2 linked regions of the Rhodoligotrophos appendicifer genome follow. The protein of the gene in region 2 binds, or shares a complex with, the protein of the main gene of each other region. Links are inferred from orthologs where the notes say so. Each region holds a gene or a part of one and is shown on either strand. Other genes may lie near its edges.

The links.
Region 1: the proteins of uvrB (region 2) and FKM97_RS13445 are in contact, whole or in part, in a crystal structure (PDB 7EGT), measured with the Thermus thermophilus proteins. The link is inferred for Rhodoligotrophos appendicifer from one-to-one orthologs. Residues at the interface, in WP_096411307.1 of Thermus thermophilus: Glu23, Leu25, Arg26, Asp27, Gly28, Glu29, Arg30, Phe31, Arg55, Glu326, Asp327, Phe328, Glu379, Ser382, Gln383, His398, Gly400, Arg401; in WP_096412145.1 of Thermus thermophilus: His654, Arg656, Phe657, Gln666, Asp668, Glu669, Lys680, Arg681, Leu682, Ser683, Lys685, Tyr686, Ala687.

Annotation. Positions count from the first base shown.
Region 1 is NZ_VHKL01000005.1:331,380-340,537, forward strand. The notes cover bases 3,077-6,132. They hold FKM97_RS13445 (ATP-dependent helicase), read right to left. Parts: upstream 5,750-6,132; coding sequence 3,404-5,749; downstream 3,077-3,403. Other genes in these bases: FKM97_RS13440 (AzlC family ABC transporter permease), read right to left, coding at 3,077-3,323; clcA (H(+)/Cl(-) exchange transporter ClcA), read left to right, coding at 5,878-6,132. In the rest of the region: FKM97_RS13430 (aminopeptidase P family protein), read left to right, coding at 504-2,324; FKM97_RS13435 (AzlD family protein), read right to left, coding at 2,311-2,613; more of FKM97_RS13440, read right to left, coding at 2,610-3,076; more of clcA, read left to right, coding at 6,133-7,215; FKM97_RS13455 (aminotransferase class IV), read right to left, coding at 7,218-8,033; pabB (aminodeoxychorismate synthase component I), read right to left, coding at 8,017-9,158. UniProt on the Escherichia coli protein: A helicase with DNA-dependent ATPase activity. Unwinds DNA duplexes with 3'-5' polarity. Translocates on single-stranded DNA with 3'-5' polarity. Initiates unwinding more efficiently from a nicked substrate than double-stranded DNA.
Region 2 is NZ_VHKL01000005.1:47,136-56,356, forward strand. Bases 3,394-6,512 are described here. They hold uvrB (excinuclease ABC subunit UvrB), read right to left. Parts: upstream 6,160-6,512; coding sequence 3,628-6,159; downstream 3,394-3,627. Other genes in these bases: FKM97_RS12050 (nuclear transport factor 2 family protein), read right to left, coding at 3,394-3,398; FKM97_RS26925 (hypothetical protein), read left to right, coding at 3,397-3,531; FKM97_RS12060 (SLATT domain-containing protein), read left to right, coding at 6,323-6,512. Outside these bases: FKM97_RS12025 (YicC/YloC family endoribonuclease), read left to right, coding at 1-67; gmk (guanylate kinase), read left to right, coding at 78-761; FKM97_RS12035 (hypothetical protein), read right to left, coding at 758-1,183; FKM97_RS12040 (GIY-YIG nuclease family protein), read right to left, coding at 1,912-2,202; FKM97_RS12045 (nuclear transport factor 2 family protein), read right to left, coding at 2,450-2,881; more of FKM97_RS12050, read right to left, coding at 2,928-3,393; more of FKM97_RS12060, read left to right, coding at 6,513-6,943; alternative ribosome rescue aminoacyl-tRNA hydrolase ArfB, read right to left, coding at 6,967-7,392; FKM97_RS12070 (SAM-dependent methyltransferase), read left to right, coding at 7,848-9,086; FKM97_RS12075 (SDR family NAD(P)-dependent oxidoreductase), read left to right, coding at 9,186-9,221. UniProt on the Escherichia coli protein: The UvrABC repair system catalyzes the recognition and processing of DNA lesions. A damage recognition complex composed of 2 UvrA and 2 UvrB subunits scans DNA for abnormalities.

The sequences.
Region 1 (9,158 bases), 280 kb from region 2 along the record:
TCGAGGTTTGCATCGCAGCAATGCGTATAGCGCATGTCTTGTTAAGAGGCTGTTAAGGTTCCGAACCCTCTTTCGGATACGCTCGAAACCGAGGTCGGAAAACGACGCTTCACTGCCTGCAAAAGACGCAGATGCGTTCGTTGTCTCGAAACAAGCCTGCCTAACTTCCGCCATCAAAACGAATGCTGAAGCCGTTTTTTTTAACGAGTCCAAGGAGAGATCGCGGAGTGTTCGCCCTGCAAACTATTTAACCACTTTCCTGCCGATGGTCGCAAAGGCATCAGTTCTGCCGATACTCGGCAGGGATGTGGATCGTCATTGTGCTGCCTTGGGTACCCCGTTATGAGCGGGTGACAATCACATATTTGGAGGCAGCATTGCGATTTGCACATGGCAATTGCATGACAGTGCTTGGCGCCCCCTAATCGCAGATATCCGGCGGCGATCCGATTGCATCCGCCGCTCAGCCTCGCTAAGCGAAGGGGATCACGCCGGAGGGATCCATGTACCAGAGCTTTGTCGATGTCAGCGATCACAGCAAAAGTGGCGAAAGAATTGCTGCACTGCGAAGAGAATTGGCAATTCATGGGCTTCACGGCTTCATCGTGCCGCGATCGGATGAGCATCAGGGAGAATATGTCGCCGACTATGCGGAGCGCTTGCGGTGGCTGACGGGCTTCTCAGGGTCGGCGGGCATGGCAATCATCCTGGTCGATCAGGCCGTGATCTTCGTGGATGGGCGCTACACGATCCAGGTGCGCGAGCAGGTCGATCTGAGTGTCGTCGAACCGAAGCACCTGATCGACGAGCCCCCGTCCGAATGGCTCCGCAGGACCCTGCGACCGGGACAGCGCCTGGGTTACGATCCCTGGCTCCTGACGGTCGAGCAGGCGGAACGATTTGCGAAGGCGTGTATCGACGCCGGCGCCGAGCTTGTGCCATGCGACAATCTCGTCGATGCGATTTGGCAGGATCAGCCGTCGCGTCCCGCAGCGCCGGTGGTCACCCATCCGACCCAGCTCGCGGGCCGATCGGTGGCCGACAAGCGCCAAGAGCTGCTTGAGACCCTGCAGGCCAAGCAGGCCGGAGCCGTCATCCTCACCCAGCCCGATTCCATTGCTTGGATGTTGAACATACGCGGCAGTGATGTGGCCCACACGCCTGTGGCTCTTGCCTTCGCCATCCTGCCGGCGGAGGGCCTTCCGCAATTATTCCTCGATTCTGCCAAGATCGATGCGGCCACCGCCTCTGAATTAGGTGCGGATGTGGAGCTTCATTCGGCGGCCGATTTCGAGCCCGCGCTCCGGCGGCTCGGGGGCGACAAGGTGCGCGTCATGATCGATCCCGCTTGGACGGCGGTGAAGATCCGTGACCTGCTTCGTGAGAGCGGCGCCGAGATCGTTGCCGATCGTGATCCCTGCATCTTGCCCAAGGCGCGCAAGAACCCGGTGGAGCTGGAGGGAGCCCGTGCCGCCCACCGCCGAGACGGTGCGGCCATGGCGAATTTTCTTCATTGGTTTGATCAGACCGCGCCTCAAGCCGGCCTCGACGAAATTGCCGCCGCCGAAGCGCTGGAGGGGTTCCGGGCCGCGACCGGCGAGTTGAGGGAGATCAGCTTCGAATCGATTTCCGCTGCCGGCCCCCACGCTGCCATCCCCCATTACCGGGTCGGCATCAGCTCCAATCGTCCGATCCGGCCGGGCGAGATCTACCTCATCGATTCCGGTGCTCAATATCTCGACGGCACTACCGACATCACCCGCACCCTCATTGTCGGCGAGCCGACGGCGGAGATGCGCGATCGCTTCACGCGCGTCCTGAAGGGCATGATCGCGATCTCGGTCGCCCGCTTTCCCGAACGCACCACCGGCGCCCAGCTCGACAGTTTCGCGCGCGCCGCGCTCTGGCAGGCGGGACTCGATTTCGACCACGGCACCGGCCATGGAGTCGGCAGCTATTTATCGGTCCATGAAGGTCCGGCGCGGATCTCCAAGGCCGGCACGGTGGGCCTCGAGACGGGGATGATCCTCTCCAACGAGCCCGGCTATTACAAACAGGGAGACTATGGCATCCGCATCGAAAACCTGGTGATCGTCTCCCCCGCCGAACCGGTCCCCGGAGGCGACCGGCCGATGCATAGGTTCGAGACGTTGACGCTTGCCCCCATCGATCGGCGTCTCATCGATCCATCTTTGCTGAGCGAGGCCGAGCTTGCCTGGCTCAATGCCTATCACGCCCGGGTCGACGCGGAGATCGGTCCCCGCCTCGACAATGAGCAGCGGCGATGGCTGGCCGCCGCCACGGCTCCCATCACCCGAGAATAGCCCGCATCAGGAGAATCGCCGCGGCACCCACCACCAGCGTGCCGAGCAGCGGCAGCCGGAAGGCGGCCAGCGCCGTGATCGCCCCGGCAATGGTTTCCGCCGGACCGGTCAGGAACAGCACCGGCGTGATGACGGCCGTGAGGACGGCCACGGGCAGGGCCTCGAGGCCCGCCTGCACCCGCGGTGTCAGGGTCACGAACCGCAGCACCAGCATGCCGGCGACACGGGTCGCATAAGTCGCCAGCGCCATCACCAGAATGGCGAACAGGGTGGTGGAATCGACGCTCATGCCTCCTGCTCCCTGTGCGACCGGAAGGTTAGGGCTCCGGCTGCGGTGCCGGCGAGACCGCCGATGACGATATACCAGGGGCCGTCGATCAGCTCATGGGCGACTGCGGCAAACAATCCGCTGATGGCGATGACGATGCCCGTCTTCGGTCCCTTCCAGAACCCGATGACGAGGCCGAGGAACAGTGCTGTGAAAATGAAATCGAGCCCATACCGCTCCGGCGGTCCGAGCCGCGCACCGAGGATTGTCCCCGCCACTGTGCCCGCCGTCCAGGTCACGATGAGCGAGACGGCGATGCCCATATAGTAGGCGGGGTACAGCGGGCGCTCGGACGCGCGCTTCTCCGACAGGGCCCAGACCTCGTCCGTCAGGAAGAACAGATTGAACCAGCGTTCCGCCCGCCCGAAATGCTTGAACTGCAACACCAGGGACACGCCCATGATGGCGTGACGAAGATTGACCGTGAGGGCGGTCAGCCCCAGCAGCGCCCATGGTGCCGGGTCCGTCCAGATGCCGATGGCCACGAACTGTGCAGCACCGGCAAACACCAGGGCGCTCATCAGCCCGGCTTCCAGCGTGCTCAGGCCTTTACCCGCCGCCAAGGCTCCGAAGAGGAGGCCGATGGGCACGGCGGCCGCGGCGATGGGCAATGCGCTGATCACCCCCTGGAAAAATTCGCGGATGGTGGACGGCGGCGGAGTCTCTGGCATGGAAGCACCGGTGATGGCGACACAAGGATCCTTGTGGTGCCTCGCTTACCCCAACCACCCCAAACCCCGCCAGCGGGATTTCAGGCGCGCTCCACGAAGCTCGACAGGACCCGTTTCTCGCCCCCCTCGTCGAAGTCGATGGTGAGCTTGTTGCCGTCCACGCCGGCCACCGTGCCCTCACCGAACTTTGCATGGAGCACGCGCTCGCCGCGCGCAAAGGAGGGCGCATCGCCGCCGTCGCGCGCGATCAGTTCGCCCTCGATGAAATGCGGCACGCTTCGGACGGACTCGCCCTTGTCATAGGCCTGCCGGGCGCGCTTCCACCCGGGTGTCCCATAGTCGGTCTGATAAGGATTCATCGTGTCGAAGCGGCTCTCGCCGAAGGCCCAGCCGCGTCCATAGGAACTGTAATTGGACGAAGACTGCTCGACCTCCACATCCTCCTCCGGCAGCTCGTCGACGAATCGCGACGGCATGGCGCTCTGCCACAGCGCGTGGATCCGCCGGTTCTGGGCAAAGGAGATGTGGCAGGATTTGCGCGCCCGCGTGATGCCCACATAGGCCAGCCGGCGTTCCTCCTCGAGCCCCGCGCGTCCGCTCTCGTCCAGAGATCGCTGATGCGGGAACAGACCTTCCTCCCAGCCCGGCAGGAACACGCTGTCGAATTCGAGCCCCTTGGCCGAATGCAGCGTCATGATGCTGACCTTGTCGTCGCCAGCTTGGTTCTCCACGTCCATCACCAGGGAGATATGCTCGAGGAACCCGCCCATGCTTTCGAAGTCATTCATGGAGCGGACGAGTTCCTTTAGATTCTCAAGTCGCCCTGGCGCTTCCGGAGTGCGATCGTTCTGCCACATCTCGGTATAGCCCGACTCGTCCAGCACCATTTCCGCCAGATCCGTATGGGGCACGCCCTCGAGCAGCGAGCGCCAGCGCCGGAAGCTGGCCGTGAGCTGTCGGAGGGCATTTCGGGCTTTCGCCGGCAGCTCGTCGGTGACGGCGATCGCCTCGGCGGCCCGGAACAGGGAGATCCCCTCGGCCCGGGCCAGCGCATGCACCTTCTTCACGCTTGCATCCCCGATGCCGCGCTTGGGTACATTGATGATGCGCTCGAAGGCGAGGTCGTTATCGGGTTGCGCGGTGATCTTGAGATAGGCGAGCGCGTCCCGGATTTCCTGGCGCTCGTAGAATCGCGGACCGCCGATCACGCGATAGGGAAGGCCCAAGGTGATGAAGCGGTCTTCGAATTCGCGCATCTGGAACGAGGCCCTGACCAGGATGGCGATCTCGTTATAGAGCTGTCCCCGGCCATGCGCGGTTTCGATGGTCTCGCCGATGGTGCGTGCTTCCTCCTCCGCATCCCAGTGGCCGCGGACGACGACCTTGTCTCCCGTCGCCAGATCGGTATGCAGCGTCTTGCCCAACCGTCCCTCATTATGGGCGATCAGCCCTGAGGCCGCGGCCAGGATATGCGGGGTCGAGCGATAATTCCGCTCCAGCCGAATGACCTTCGCACCGGGGAAATCCTTCTCGAACCTCAGAATGTTGTCGACCTCCGCACCACGCCAGCCATAGATCGATTGGTCGTCGTCGCCGACGCAGCAGATATTGTGATGGCCCTGGGCCAGCAGCCGCAGCCACAGATATTGCGCGACATTGGTGTCCTGGTACTCGTCCACCAGCATGTATTTGAACTTGCGCTGATAGATCTGCAGAACCTCCGGATTGTCCTGGAACAGCCGCAGCGGCTGCAACAGCAGATCGCCGAAGTCGCAGGCGTTCAACAGCTTCATCCGGGCCTGATAGGCCTCGTAAAGCTCTGCGCCGCGGCCATTTGCATAGGCATGCGCCTCTCCCGCCGGGACCTGGGAGGGAATGACCCCCCGGTTCTTCCAGCTGTCGATGAGGCTGGCAAGATGCCGCGCCGGCCATCTCTTTTCATCGATATCGGCAAGCGCGATCACCTGCTTGAGCAGCCGGATCTGGTCATCCGTGTCGAGGATGGAGAAATCCGAGCGCAAGCCGGCGAGTTCCGCGTGCCGCCGCAGGATCTTGACCCCGATCGAATGGAAGGTCCCGAGCCATTGCATGCCCTCGACCACGCCGCCGATCAGCATGCCGATGCGCTCCTTCATCTCGCGCGCGGCCTTGTTGGTGAAAGTGACGGCGAGGATCTGGCCGGGAAACGCACGCCCCGTGGCGAGCACATGCGCGAGCCGAGTGGTCAGCACCCGCGTCTTGCCGGTGCCCGCTCCCGCCAGCACGAGAAGCGGGCCGTCGATGGTCTCCACCGCCAATCGCTGCTCCCCATTGAGCGAGCGGAGATAGGGTGCATCCACCGGCGCCATGGCGCGTGCGGCGATCCCCCCTGGCGTCGGACCCGGCGCGTCGTCTTCGAAGTCGGAAAGGTCCAGGGATCGTGCCATCATCTGTGTCCGGAGCAAGGGGCTAAGCCCCTATATAGCACTCCCTCCCTCTGATTCGACCTGTCAGGCGTCTTGAACATGCGCTAAGACCCCGAAAGTTGCTTCGCACACGGATTAGAGGGTCATCGGTGCTGCGCCAGAATACGGACGATCGCATTGGGCAGGCGCGCTATATGGGCGTTGCGGCGCTGGTCGGCATGGGCACCGGCCTCTTGGGGACGATCTTCCATCTTGTCATCGATTACTTGATCCACTGGCCGCAATGGCTGGCCGCTGTCGTGCAGGGACCGTCTCTGGTCCTGGCGGCCGCGCTCATCACCATGGTGCTCACGGTCTGCTCGGTCTTCGTCGTTCGGCGGTTTGCACCGGAGGCGGGCGGCAGCGGTGTGCCGGAGATCGAAGGCGCCATGGAGGGCCTTCGCTTCGTTCACTGGCGCAGGGTCCTGCCCGTCAAGTTTTTCGCCGGCATCGCTGCCATTTCCTCCGGACTGGTACTGGGTCGGGAGGGACCGACGATCCATATCGGCGCCTCCGTTGCGGCGGGTCTGTCGGAGGCCTTCAAGAGCAACGACCTCGAACGCCGCGGGCTCTTGGCGGCAGGGGCTGCCGGCGGCCTCGCCTGTGCCTTCAACGCGCCTCTCGCCGCCGTCCTCTTCGTCATCGAGGAGACCCATCGTCAGTTCCCTTACACTTTCCGCACCTATATGGGCGTGATCGTGGCAGCCTGCGTCGCCGCCATCGTGACCGAGATGATGGCCGGCGTGGGACCGGATCTGGAAATCGCTGTCGCCCAGGTCCCCTTATGGATTTTCCCGGGCTTTCTGCTGCTCGGGGGCCTGATGGGCGTTCTCGGCGTGGCGCTGAATGCCGGGCTCATGCGCATGGTTGAGTTCGGGGCCGAGTGCCAGGCCAACATGCCCTATGTCTATCCGGCCATCGTCGGCTTCCTGATCGGCGCCGTCTTCATCCTCCTTCCTCAGGCGGCCAGCGGCGGCGAGGCGGTGATCATGGCGCTGTCGACGCAGCACACTGGCATCTTCGCCCTACTGCTCTTGGCCACCATCCGCTATCTCACCACGGTCACCAGCTATTCGACGGGAGTGCCCGGCGGGATCTTTGCGCCGATCCTGACCCTTGCCGTCTGCTGCGGACTGGCCTTCGGTACGACATTGGACGCTCTGTTTCCCGGGATCGGGGTCGTCCCCACGGCCTTCGGCATCGCCGCCATGGGCGGTTTGTTTACCGCTTCCGTCCGTGCGCCCATCGTGGGCGTGGCGCTCACCTTGGAGCTGACGGGATCCTACACTCTGCTCCTGCCGGTCCTCATCACCTGCGGGACCGCCAATCTCATTGCCCAATGGCTCGGCGGACGGCCGATCTATGAGCAGCTTCTCGACCGCACGCTCCAGCAGGCCGGCATCGATCCCAACGCAGCCGCCTCCCGCGAGCCGGTCGGCCTGGGCTGAGCTCAGTCCCCTGGGAACGCGAGCTGAGCCTTGATCGCAGCGGCAGCCGCTCCGCTGCGGCCCGCGCCCAGCGGCTGTCCATTGAGGGAGATCACCGACCTCAGCCCCAGGCTGTTCGTGAGGATCACCTCGTCCGCCTGCGCCAGCATGTCCGGTGTCAGCGACCGCTCCTCGGCCTTGGTCCGCTCGATGATCTCCGCCCGCGTCACGCCGGGCAGGGCACCGTCCGCCAGGGGAGGGGTGACCAGCACCTTGTCGATCACGGCGAACAGGTTCGCAGCCGTTCCGGCCACCACATGGCCGCGACTGTTCAGCAGCAGCGCATCGTCGGCGCCATGCTCGCGCGCATTCATCAGCGCCAGGATGTTGTCGAGATAGCCGAGCGCCTTCACGTTCGACAGCGGCGAAAACTCGTTCCGGCGGGTCTTCTCCGAGATGATCACCGAGATCTCCGTCGCCCGCGGTGCGAAGGGCGCTGCAGTGATAACGACGCTCGGCACCGGCGCATCTGGCGGCAGCAGCCCCCGCGGCCCCTGGCCCCGCGTCACCGTCAGGCGCAGCGACCCTTCGGTGAGATCGTTCACGGCGATCACCGACAGGAGCCGCGTGACGAATTCGAAATCCGGCATCTTGACCGGCAGCCTCAACACGGCAAGCCCCTGCCGCAACCGCCGCAGATGGGCATCCAGCCGCAGGATTTCGCGGCCGCGGACGCCCAAGGTCTCGAAGACGCCGTCGCCGAGGGTAAACCCCCGGTCGAGGACGCTCAATCCGGCTGCGGCCTGATCGACGAGCCGGCCATCAATCGAGATCTGCATGGGGTGTTCCAGATGTCAGTTGTACGGCCTCGATCATGGCCCGTGCCTTCACCAGGCACTCCTCATACTCGTCCAGCGGATCGCTGTCGGCAACGATGCCGCCACCTGCCTGGATGAGGATCCGGCCCGCGGCGACCACCGGCGATCGGATCAGGATGCTGGAATCCATGGCGCCGGAAAATCCAAGCCAGAAGGCTGAGCCGCAATAGGCGCCGCGGGGCCCGGCCTCGAGTTCGGCGATGATCTCCATGGCCCGGATCTTTGGCGCCCCGGTGATCGAGCCGCCCGGGAAAGCCGCGCGCAGCAGGTCGATGGCATCGAATCCTGGACGCAGCCGGGCCTGCACCACCGACACGAGGTGGTGGACGCTCGCGAAGCTCTCGAGTCCGAACAGCGTCGGCACCCTAACGCTGCCGATTTCGGCGACCCGCGACAGATCGTTTCGCATGAGGTCGACGATCATCAGGTTTTCGGCCTTGTCCTTTTCGCTGGCCAGCAAGTCGCGAGCCAGCATCGCATCCTCTGCCGGGGTGCGCCCGCGCGGTCGGGTTCCCTTGATGGGGCGCGTTTCGATCGCTCCGCCGGCATCGACGCTGACGAACCGCTCCGGCGACACCGACAGCAGCGCGCTGTCCGCGTCGATGTTCAGGAACACCGAGAAGGGCGCCCGGCTGCGGGCTCTGAGCCGCCGATACAGGTCGAAGCGGCTGAGGCCGGAGGGCAGGGTGGCGGTGAACTTCTGCGTGAAGTTCGTCTGGTAAATGTCTCCCGCGGAGATGTAATCTTTGATTGTTTCGATGCGCTCGACATAGGCGCGCCGTGAGAGCTCGGCGATCACCGGCGCGCGAGTCCGATCGTCCATTGGGGGCATCGGAGATCGAGCCTCTAGCCGCTCGATCAGCCACTCGCACCGGGCTTGGGCGCGGTAGAGCCGCGCCCGTTCATGGGTCTCCGGCAGCCCTGAGGAGAGGATCCAGGCCGATTGCCTTACGCAATCAAAGGCGATGACCAGGTCGTAGAGGCCGACCACCATGTCCCGCGTGACCCTGTCGCTGCCAGCGGGCGACGGCAGGTCTTCGAGATAGCGGTTGAGCTCGTAACCCAGCAGACCGGCAGCGCCTCCCT
Region 2 (9,221 bases):
GGCCATCGGCCTGGAGCTCAAGGCGGTGATCGACCAGCTGCGCGAGCAGGTGCAGAACATTGAGTGAGTCCGAGTCCATGACCGCCGGACAGCCCGCCGAACCGCCTCCGGCCAGGCGCGGGCTGATGCTGGTCCTGTCGTCGCCGTCGGGCGCCGGAAAATCGACCTTGACCCGCCGCCTCAACGAGGAGGAACAGAGCCTCGGCCGGGCCTTCCATCTCTCGGTCTCGGTGACCACCCGCGCCCGGAGGCCCAGCGAGATCGACCATCGCGACTATCACTTCATCACCCGCCCGCGCTTCGAATCCATGCGCGAGCGTGGTGAGTTGCTGGAATGGGCCGAGGTCCACGGCAATTTCTACGGCACCCCGCGCGAGCCGGTGGAGCAGGCGCTCGCCCGCGGCCAGGACGTGCTCTTCGACATCGACTGGCAGGGCACGCTGCAGCTGTATGAGTCCATGCGCGCCGACGTGGTCTCGGTCTTCGTCCTCCCGCCCTCCATCGCCGAACTAAAGGCGAGGCTGGAGCGCCGCGCCGAGGACGCCCCCGACATCATCGCCCGAAGGCTCGCCAATTCCGCCGTCGAGCTCAGGCACTGGGCGGAATATGACTACGTCATCATCAATCGCGACGTGGCGGACGCCTTCGACAGCCTGAAGGCGATCCTGAATGCCGAGCGCGTCCGGCGCCAGCGCCAACCCGGCCTCGAGGCCTTCGTTGCGGGGTTGCTTGCAGAGCTGGGGGCCGAGCGGCAAACCTAGCGTCCCAGCCGCGCCCGTGTCTCGGCCGTGATCGGGCAGAGGGAGGGCTCGCCGACGCAGTGTCGCTCCTGGCGGCACGGGGCGTGGCGGCAGCGGTGGGCCTGGGCGCTCGCATTGGCGTAGCGGAGACCCTCGCACATCTTCTCGAATCGATCGACCGCGCTGTGCCACTCGGCCTCCTCCGCGGGTGACGGGGGCGGCAGAGCCGGGCGCAGCGAGCTGTATAGCGGCCGGTCGAGCCCCAGCCGTTGGATCTCCATGTCGGCCAGGATCTCCGTGCCCAGCAGGCGGTCGCGACAGATCTCGTTGTCTCTGCAGCCGGCTTCGTCTCCGGCCGGCAGCCCTCGATAGAAGGCGTGCATCTCGTCGAGCTTGGCGAGCCAGCGATGGCTCTTGGGGGGTGTGCGGCGGCGGTCGGTCATGGGGGACTCCGGAAGGGGCCAGGGGCGGCGACAAACTCGTGCAGACCCCGCCCGGGTTGTCGGGAGAAGGTGAGGGCCGTGAAGCGCCGAGAGGACGCTGGATGAGTGAGAGGTGCGGCCTCTCGGCGCTTCACGCGGCGATTTTGGGCGGACCCTGCGGCGATCGTGCCTGCCCGGGCCGGGCACCTGCCGAGCGCTGGCGCGGCATATGGGCCGGATGGAGCAGCAGCCCGGCCCTGTGGGGGCTGGACCGGTGCCATGGAATAGCCCACGGCACATCACGGGCGTCGCGGATCGCCTCTCACCGGAGCCGTCCGTTACCCGGGCCCCGGCAAGCGCCGCATCTCCACACTGAGCCGGCCGGTCCGGAACCGTCCCTCACATGGCGAAGACAGGGCGAGTATGGCACGGGTGGCAGGGGGTGGGGATAAGTTGGGGGGGATGTAGCAGTTTCGGGAGGGTAGGGTGGAGGCGGATCGTGGGAGAGCCCTTTGAGCAGGCACCGATCTTTCTTGTTCCGTCATGCTCGGGCTCGACCCGAGCATCCAGGGGCAGCGGATGACCGGCTTGTCCCGAGGATCCAGGGGCCTAGGGGTATGCGCTTTCCCCTGCCGTCCTGGATCCTCGGGTCAAGCCCGAGGATGACAGGTGGGAGGGGCCGAGCGCGAGGATGACGAGTGGGGGGCCGCGCGCTCTGGGCGACCGAGGACGACGGAAACGGGTGGGCCTTACAGGTTCAGCTGTTCGTAGAGATCCAGCCACTGCGGATTGTCTCGCTCGATCAAGGCGATCTTCCAGGAGCGCAGCCGGTGTTTCAGGGTCTTCTCCCGCTGGATGGCCTCGCGGATATCCTCGTATCGCTCATAATGGACGAGCCGCGCGACCCCATGTCGAGACGTGAAGCCGGGTGTGAGCCTCTCGCGGTGCTGATGGACCCGCGCCGCGAGATCGGCGGTGACGCCCACATACAAAGTCCCATTGCGACCGCTCGCGAGAATGTAGACGAAGCCCCCCAGCATGAAGGGACGATGGCGCGAGCGCGGCGCAAGTCAAGGGGCACTGCCGTTGCGAGCGGGATCGATCGTGCCCCTAAGCCGTCATGCTCGGGCTTGACCCGAGCATCCAGGGGCCAAGGGGGTACACGCTTTCCCCTGCCATCCTGGATCCTCGGGTCAAGCCCGAGGATGACGGTGGGGAGGGGCCGAGCGCGCGAGGATGACGAGTGGAGGGGCCGCACCTCTCTTGCGCTGAAGCCCTCATGCGGCTCTAAGCCCCCAAGAGTTCCCGCATCGTCTTGCCCAGGCTCCGCTCGATCGTCGTTGCCGTATCGAACACTTCGCGGAACTCGACCACCTTTCCGTCCTTGAAGCGGATGAAATCGGCGAGGTCGACCTTGATGATTTGCTGGGTCGCCCGGTCCTTGAGTTCGGTATCGATCCAGGCGACCACCCAGTCGCCTTCGGCGACCATGACTTCCGGTGTGTAGGTGAGGGTGTCGAACTGGTCCTGGATCATTTTCATGGCCTCCGTCATCGCCGCCTTGCCGATGAAGGTGCCGCAATAGGGAAACAGGTCGGGACCCTGCAGCAGCAGGGTGGCATCCTCCGCCACATGGGCGAAGAAGGTGGGGCGGTCTTCGCGGATGCGGGCGTCATAGAGGATGCGGGCGATGGTCTTGTTGGCTTCTGTAGCGGACATGGTCTGCCCTTCCTGTATTGCGCCAGCCGGGGCTGGGGGACGGTCCTCAGCCGGTGCCGGTGATCCTGGACGCAAGCACCGGCGAGGCTCCCATCAGGCTGGCGATCTTGAGGCCTGAGGCTTGCTCGATGATGCCGGCGCTGTCGAAGACCTCCCTGGCCTCGACGATGAGGTCGCCGTCGAAGCGGAGGAAGTCGATGAGGTCGACGGAGACGTCGGCCCCGCTGCGCCGGTCGGTGAACTGGGCGTTCACCCACACCGCGGCCCAGTCGCCATCGGCGAGGATCAGCTCCGGCGTATAGCGTTTGGCAGCGAAGGTCGCGTTGATCAGCGCCAAGGCCGAGAGGATGGCCTTGCGGCCCAAATGCTTGCCGGAAAAGGGAAAGATTTCGTCCGGACCCTGAATGGTGAAACAGGCGTCAGGGGCGATAAGGGCAAGAAGAGGTGCGGGATTTCCCTGGCCATAGGCTGAATAGGCCTCGGTGACGAGCGCCTTTTTGCTTGGTTGCACGGACATGATGCTTGATCCCCGTCCTGCCTATACGGGGAGGAGGGTGCGCCTGGGCGGGCGCGGCGTCAAGGGTGACGTTGCGGAACGCGATGAAACCGACGGATCCTTCGAGACGGACCTGCGGGCCTCCTCAGGATGAGGGTTTCCCTTGGGCTCGGGGAGCCCTGGCCCAGGGGCGCGATGCGGCAGGGGCGCGGCACGCCGCAGAGCGGGGTGTCGTCAGCGGGGACAAAGTCTACCGCTTCGGCCCGCGCTTGGTGTGGGTGCCGGGGCGGCCACCGGTGGAGCGGCCGCTCGCGCGGCGGCCACCGGGGCGGGTGACGGCGGTGGAGGAATCCGGCTTTTCCGGCGCGCTCCAATGCTCGGCGCGCGGCGTCGCCCGGTCGGAGCCGAGACCGATCTCGTCCAGATTGGGCAGCACCTTGCCCGAGGGAAGAACCGGCCGGCCCTTGCCGTCGCGCGGCAGCGACGCGGCCTCGTCGCCATATTCGCGGACCTGTTTGTAGGGCAGAGCCGACCGCCCGGGGGAGGGGGCCTGGCCACGCTTGCCGCGGGCCGAACCGAGTTTTTCCGGCGCATGGCGTCCGGCCTCGGCCTCGACCGTGGATTGCCGCACCGTGGGATCGTCGAGGACCGCGAGTTCGGTGGCGCGCAGCCGCTTGACCTCGTCTCGCAGCCGGGCGGCCTCCTCGAATTCGAGATTGGCGGCAGCCTCCCGCATGCGCTTTTCCATGTCCGCCAGCACGGTTTCGAGATTGTGGCCGTAGGTGGCGGCGGTCTCGGCGAAGCCTGAGCCGACGGTGACGTGATCCTGCTCATAGACCGAGGACAGGATGTCGGAGATCCTGGAGCGGATCGAGGCCGGCGTGATACCGTTGGCTTCGTTATAGGCGAGCTGCTTCTCGCGGCGTCGGTTGGTTTCCGCGAGCGCCCGCTCCATGGAGCCGGTGACGTGATCGGCATAGAGGATGACGCGGCCGTCGATATTGCGGGCGGCGCGGCCGATGGTCTGCACCAGCGAGGTCTCCGAGCGCAGGAAGCCTTCCTTGTCGGCATCCAATATGGCGACGAGGGCGCATTCCGGGATGTCGAGGCCTTCGCGCAGCAGATTGATGCCGATGAGGGCGTCGAAGGCGCCCAGGCGCAGGTCGCGGATGATCTCGATGCGCTCCAGCGTGTCGATGTCCGAATGCATGTAGCGGACGCGGATCCCCTGTTCATGCATGTATTCGGTGAGGTCCTCGGCCATGCGCTTGGTGAGCACGGTGACCAGCGAGCGGTAGCCGGCCTGGGCGACCTCGCGCACTTCGGCGATGAGATCGTCGACCTGGGTCGCCACCGGGCGGATCTCGACCGGCGGGTCGATGAGGCCGGTGGGACGGATCACCTGCTCGACGAAGACGCCGCCGGTGCGGTTCATCTCCCACTGGCCGGGCGTCGCCGAGACGTTCACCGTCTGCGGCCGCATGGCGTCCCATTCTTCGAAGCGCAGGGGTCGGTTGTCGATGGCCGAGGGCAGCCGGAAGCCGAATTCGGCCAAGGTCGCCTTGCGGTTGAAGTCGCCGCGGAACATGCCGCCGATCTGCGGGATGGTGACATGGCTTTCATCCACGAAGACCAGCGCGTTGTCGGGCAGATATTCGAACAGGGTCGGGGGCGGCTCGCCGGGCTTGCGGCCGGTGAGATAGCGCGAATAATTCTCGATGCCGGCGCAGGAGCCGGTCGCCTGCATCATCTCGATGTCGAACAAGGTGCGCTGCTCGAGCCGCTGCGATTCGAGGATGCGGCCGGCCGCATCGAACTCGGCCAGCCGCTGGCGCAGCTCCTCTTTGATCTTCTTCGTGGCCTGGTCGAGCGTCGGCTTCGGCGTCACATAGTGGGAATTCGCATAGACCTTGACCTGGTCGAGTTCGCCGGTCTTCTGCCCGGTGAGCGGGTCGAATTCGGTGATGGTCTCGATCTCGTCGCCGAACAGGGTGATGCGCCAGGCGCGGTCTTCGTAGTGGGCGGGGAAGAGCTCGATCGTATCGCCGCGGACGCGGAAGGTGCCGCGCTGGAAGCCGGCGTCGTTGCGCTTGTATTGTAGCGCCACGAGGTCGGCCAGCAGGCGCCGCTGGTCGATGCGCTCGCCCTTGGAGATGGCGAAGGTCATGGCCGAATAGGTCTCGACCGAACCGATGCCGTAGATGCAGGAGACCGAGGCGACGATGATCACGTCGTCGCGCTCGAGCAGCGCCCGGGTGGCGGCATGCCGCATCCGGTCGATCTGCTCGTTGATGGAGGATTCCTTCTCGATATAGGTGTCCGTGCGCGGAACATAGGCTTCCGGCATGTAGTAGTCGTAATAGGACACGAAATATTCGACGGCATTGTCCGGGAAGAAGCTCTTGAACTCCCCGTAGAGCTGCGCGGCGAGTGTCTTGTTGGGGGCGAGCACCAGCGCCGGGCGCTGGGTGGCCTCGATGATCTTGGCCATGGTGAAGGTTTTGCCCGATCCAGTGACCCCGAGCAGCACCTGGTCGCGTTCGCGCGCGTTGACGCCCTTGACCAGCTCGGCGATGGCGGTGGGTTGGTCCCCCGCCGGCTGGTAGTCCGAGGCCAGCGTGAAGCGGATGCCGCCTTCGGATTTCTCCGGCCGCTCCGGCCGATGCGGCATGAACATGGCGAGATGCGGCGGCATCTCCGGACGCATGGCCGACAATGTATCGGCGACGGAGCCGACGATCGGTTTGGAATGGGCTTCGGAGAATCCGCGAGGTCTTGCCATGGGGGCAATATAGGTCGCTGGCGGAGCCGCGGAAAGGGGTCTGCATGCGTCACTCAACAGCGACACTTCTCGCAAAAGTTGCAGAGACGTCCATCGCTCTCTGGCCTTGTCCCGCCTCTGCCGCGCATAGTCAGGACTCACCGGGAATCAGAGCATCTATGCCATGTCCGAAGATCTGACCGAGCACAACAGGGGCGGCAAAGAGATGGACGATCGAAAGAAAGCGGAGAAGGATCTTGCCTATGAGCGCAAGAAGAGCTTCCAGGAAAGTCTCAAATACGAGGAGGACTGGTATCGCCGCCAGGGCCGCAAATATTCGCGGCGCTGGGCCTTGCTGACCCTCTCGATCCTCATCCTCACCACGGCGACGTCGGTGCTCGCGGCCCTTGATCTCAACCAGTTCGGCATCTGGGAGCGTGTGGTGCTCTCGGTGCTGCCGGCGATGGCCGGGCTGTTCACGGCGATCCTGAGTTCGTTCCAGATCGCCGGCTATTGGGAGCTGCGGGAGAAGGGGCGCATCGACATCATCGAGCTGCGCGACCGGGTCCGGCTGTTGACGGCTGCCAATGATGAAGAGATGCGCCGCAAGCTGGCCCCGTTTCGCCAGGAATTGCTGGAGATCACCCGTGAGCAGGCCACCGGCTTCTTCTCGGCTCTGTCGCGGCGCGATCTTCTGGCCGAGAGAGGCGAGGCCGCCCTCAGCAGTGGCCAAGGGAATGGCAACGGCAAGCCAGCGCGCATTCAGAGGGAGAGCGCGGACCGATCGGCGCGTGATGCCGCCTGAGCGTCGAGGCCGAAGCCGGGATCTCAGTCGTCGGCTCCGCCCGGGTCACCGCGCATCGCCTTCACGACACCGCGCCGCGACTTGGCGGTGAGTCGACGCGTTTTCGACGCCAGTGTCGGTCGCGTCGCCCGGCGGATGACGGGGCGGATGGAGGCCTCCTGCAGCAGCGCCACGAGGCGGGCGAGAGCGTCGGCCCGATTCTGCTCCTGGGTCCGGAAGCGGGCGGCCGTGATGACGATGACCCCTTCTTTGGTGAGCCGCCGCCCGGCGAGTTTGGCGGCGCGGTCCCGCAGGTCCTCCGGCAGCGAAGGCGATCCCAAGAGGTCGAAGCGCAGCTGCACGGCCGAGGAGACCTTGTTGACATTCTGGCCACCCGGTCCCGAGGCGCGGATGAAGCTCTCCTCGATCTCCCGCTCGTCGATGCTGATATGAGGCGTGATGGGGATCATGACTGGCCCGTCTGCGAACACATCCCGCATCCCTAGGCCCGGTGGAGGCTCCCAGCAAGACTTTAGCCGGATCACTTCGACAGGCATTCCTCCGGCGGCTCACCGGTCATCCCCAAGTCGCAGGCGATGTTGAACCACGAGGGCTGTTGGTCCCAGAGCTCCTGGGGCAGATTAGGATGTTTCGTCAGTAGCGACGACGCAGATACGCAACAGACTCCTGGAGGCCCCCCGGCAAACCGATCCAGGATGCTTGTCACGGCGCTTCTCGCTTGGCAATGGGACTTGCAAACCTGTTCGACTGAGGTTCATGAAGTCCAGGGGCGATCCTACGGTCGTCCCGAGGGTGCTCTCTCAGACTGATCAGCATACGGGTGCTTGGTGGATTCTTTTCGGGTCCCGGCATTCCGCAGATTGACTTGAGAAACTGCTAGCTCCGACAGATGGGATCCGAGCCGATGTGGCTTCTCGATAAATTCCTGCGCCGCCTCGTGCAGACCGGGCCCCTCGTCATCATCGAGGCGAAGGGGACCCGCCACGAATATGGTGTGCCCGATCCCAAGCGGCGGCCGGTGGTGGTGCGGTTTCTCGATGCGTCTGCTCCCAATGCCATCGCCCGCAACCCGCGTCTGGGACTGGGCGAGGCCTATATGGAAGGGCGCTTCGTCATCGAAGAGGGAGATATCAGGGCATTGCTCGATCTGGCGCGTGCCAACCGCCCTTGGGAGCGCGGCGGCGGCACCCGCGCCAAGGGATTGGTCCGGCGCGGAGCCGCTCAGCTGGTCGGCGGGCTCGACCGGTTGAATTGGCAACGGCGTTCACGTCGCAACGTCGCCCATCACTATGACCTGTCGGACCGGCTCTACGATCTCTTCCTGGACTCGGACCGGCAATATAGCTGCGCCTATTTCAATGATCCGGCCAACGGTCTGGAACAGGCCCAGGCCGACAAGAAGGCCCATATTGCCGCGAAGCTTTATCTGAGCCCTGGGCAGCGTGTGCTCGACATCGGCTGTGGTTGGGGCGGCACGGCGCTCTATCTCAACCGCGTCGCCGATGTCGACGTGCTCGGCATCACCTTGAGCGAGGAGCAGCTGAAAGTCGCGCGGACGCGGGCGGCCGAGGCCGGCGTGGCGGAGCGGGTGAAGTTCGAGCTGATCGATTATCGCCAGGTCGAGGGCCGCTTCGACCGGATCGTCTCGATCGGCATGTTCGAGCATGTGGGCCCGCGTCATTACCGGACCTTCTTCCGCAAATGCCGGTCGCTGCTCACTCCTGAAGGCGTCATGCTGCTGCACACGATCGGTCGCCTGGGCAAGCCGGGCGTGACCGATCCGTGGACGGCGAAATACATTTTTCCCGGCGGCTACAATCCGGCTCTTTCGGAAATCGTCGAGGCCAGTCAATCGGTGAAGCTGATTGCCGCCGATGTCGAGACCCTGCGGTTACATTACGCTCATACTCTGGATCTCTGGTACGACCGTGCGGTCGCTGCACGAACCGAGATCGAGACGCTGTATGACGCCCGCTTCTATCGGATGTGGCTGTTCTATCTTGCCGGTGCCAGCAGCGCGTTCCGCTATGGCGGCCTGTGCAACTACCAGATCCAGTATATCCGCGACCGCAGCGTGCTGCCCATCACCCGCGATTATCTTCAGAGCGAGGAGGCAAGGCTGCGATCTCTGTCCGCCCCGTGACGCCGGTGCCCTCCAGAGGATCCCTGGATCTTCTTGCGGCGGCCGCCTTGCGTCCATACATGCCCACGACAGTCCCAAGGCTGCCACAGGAGCCACTTCATGCATATTTCACTTGCCGGCAAGACGGCCCTCGTG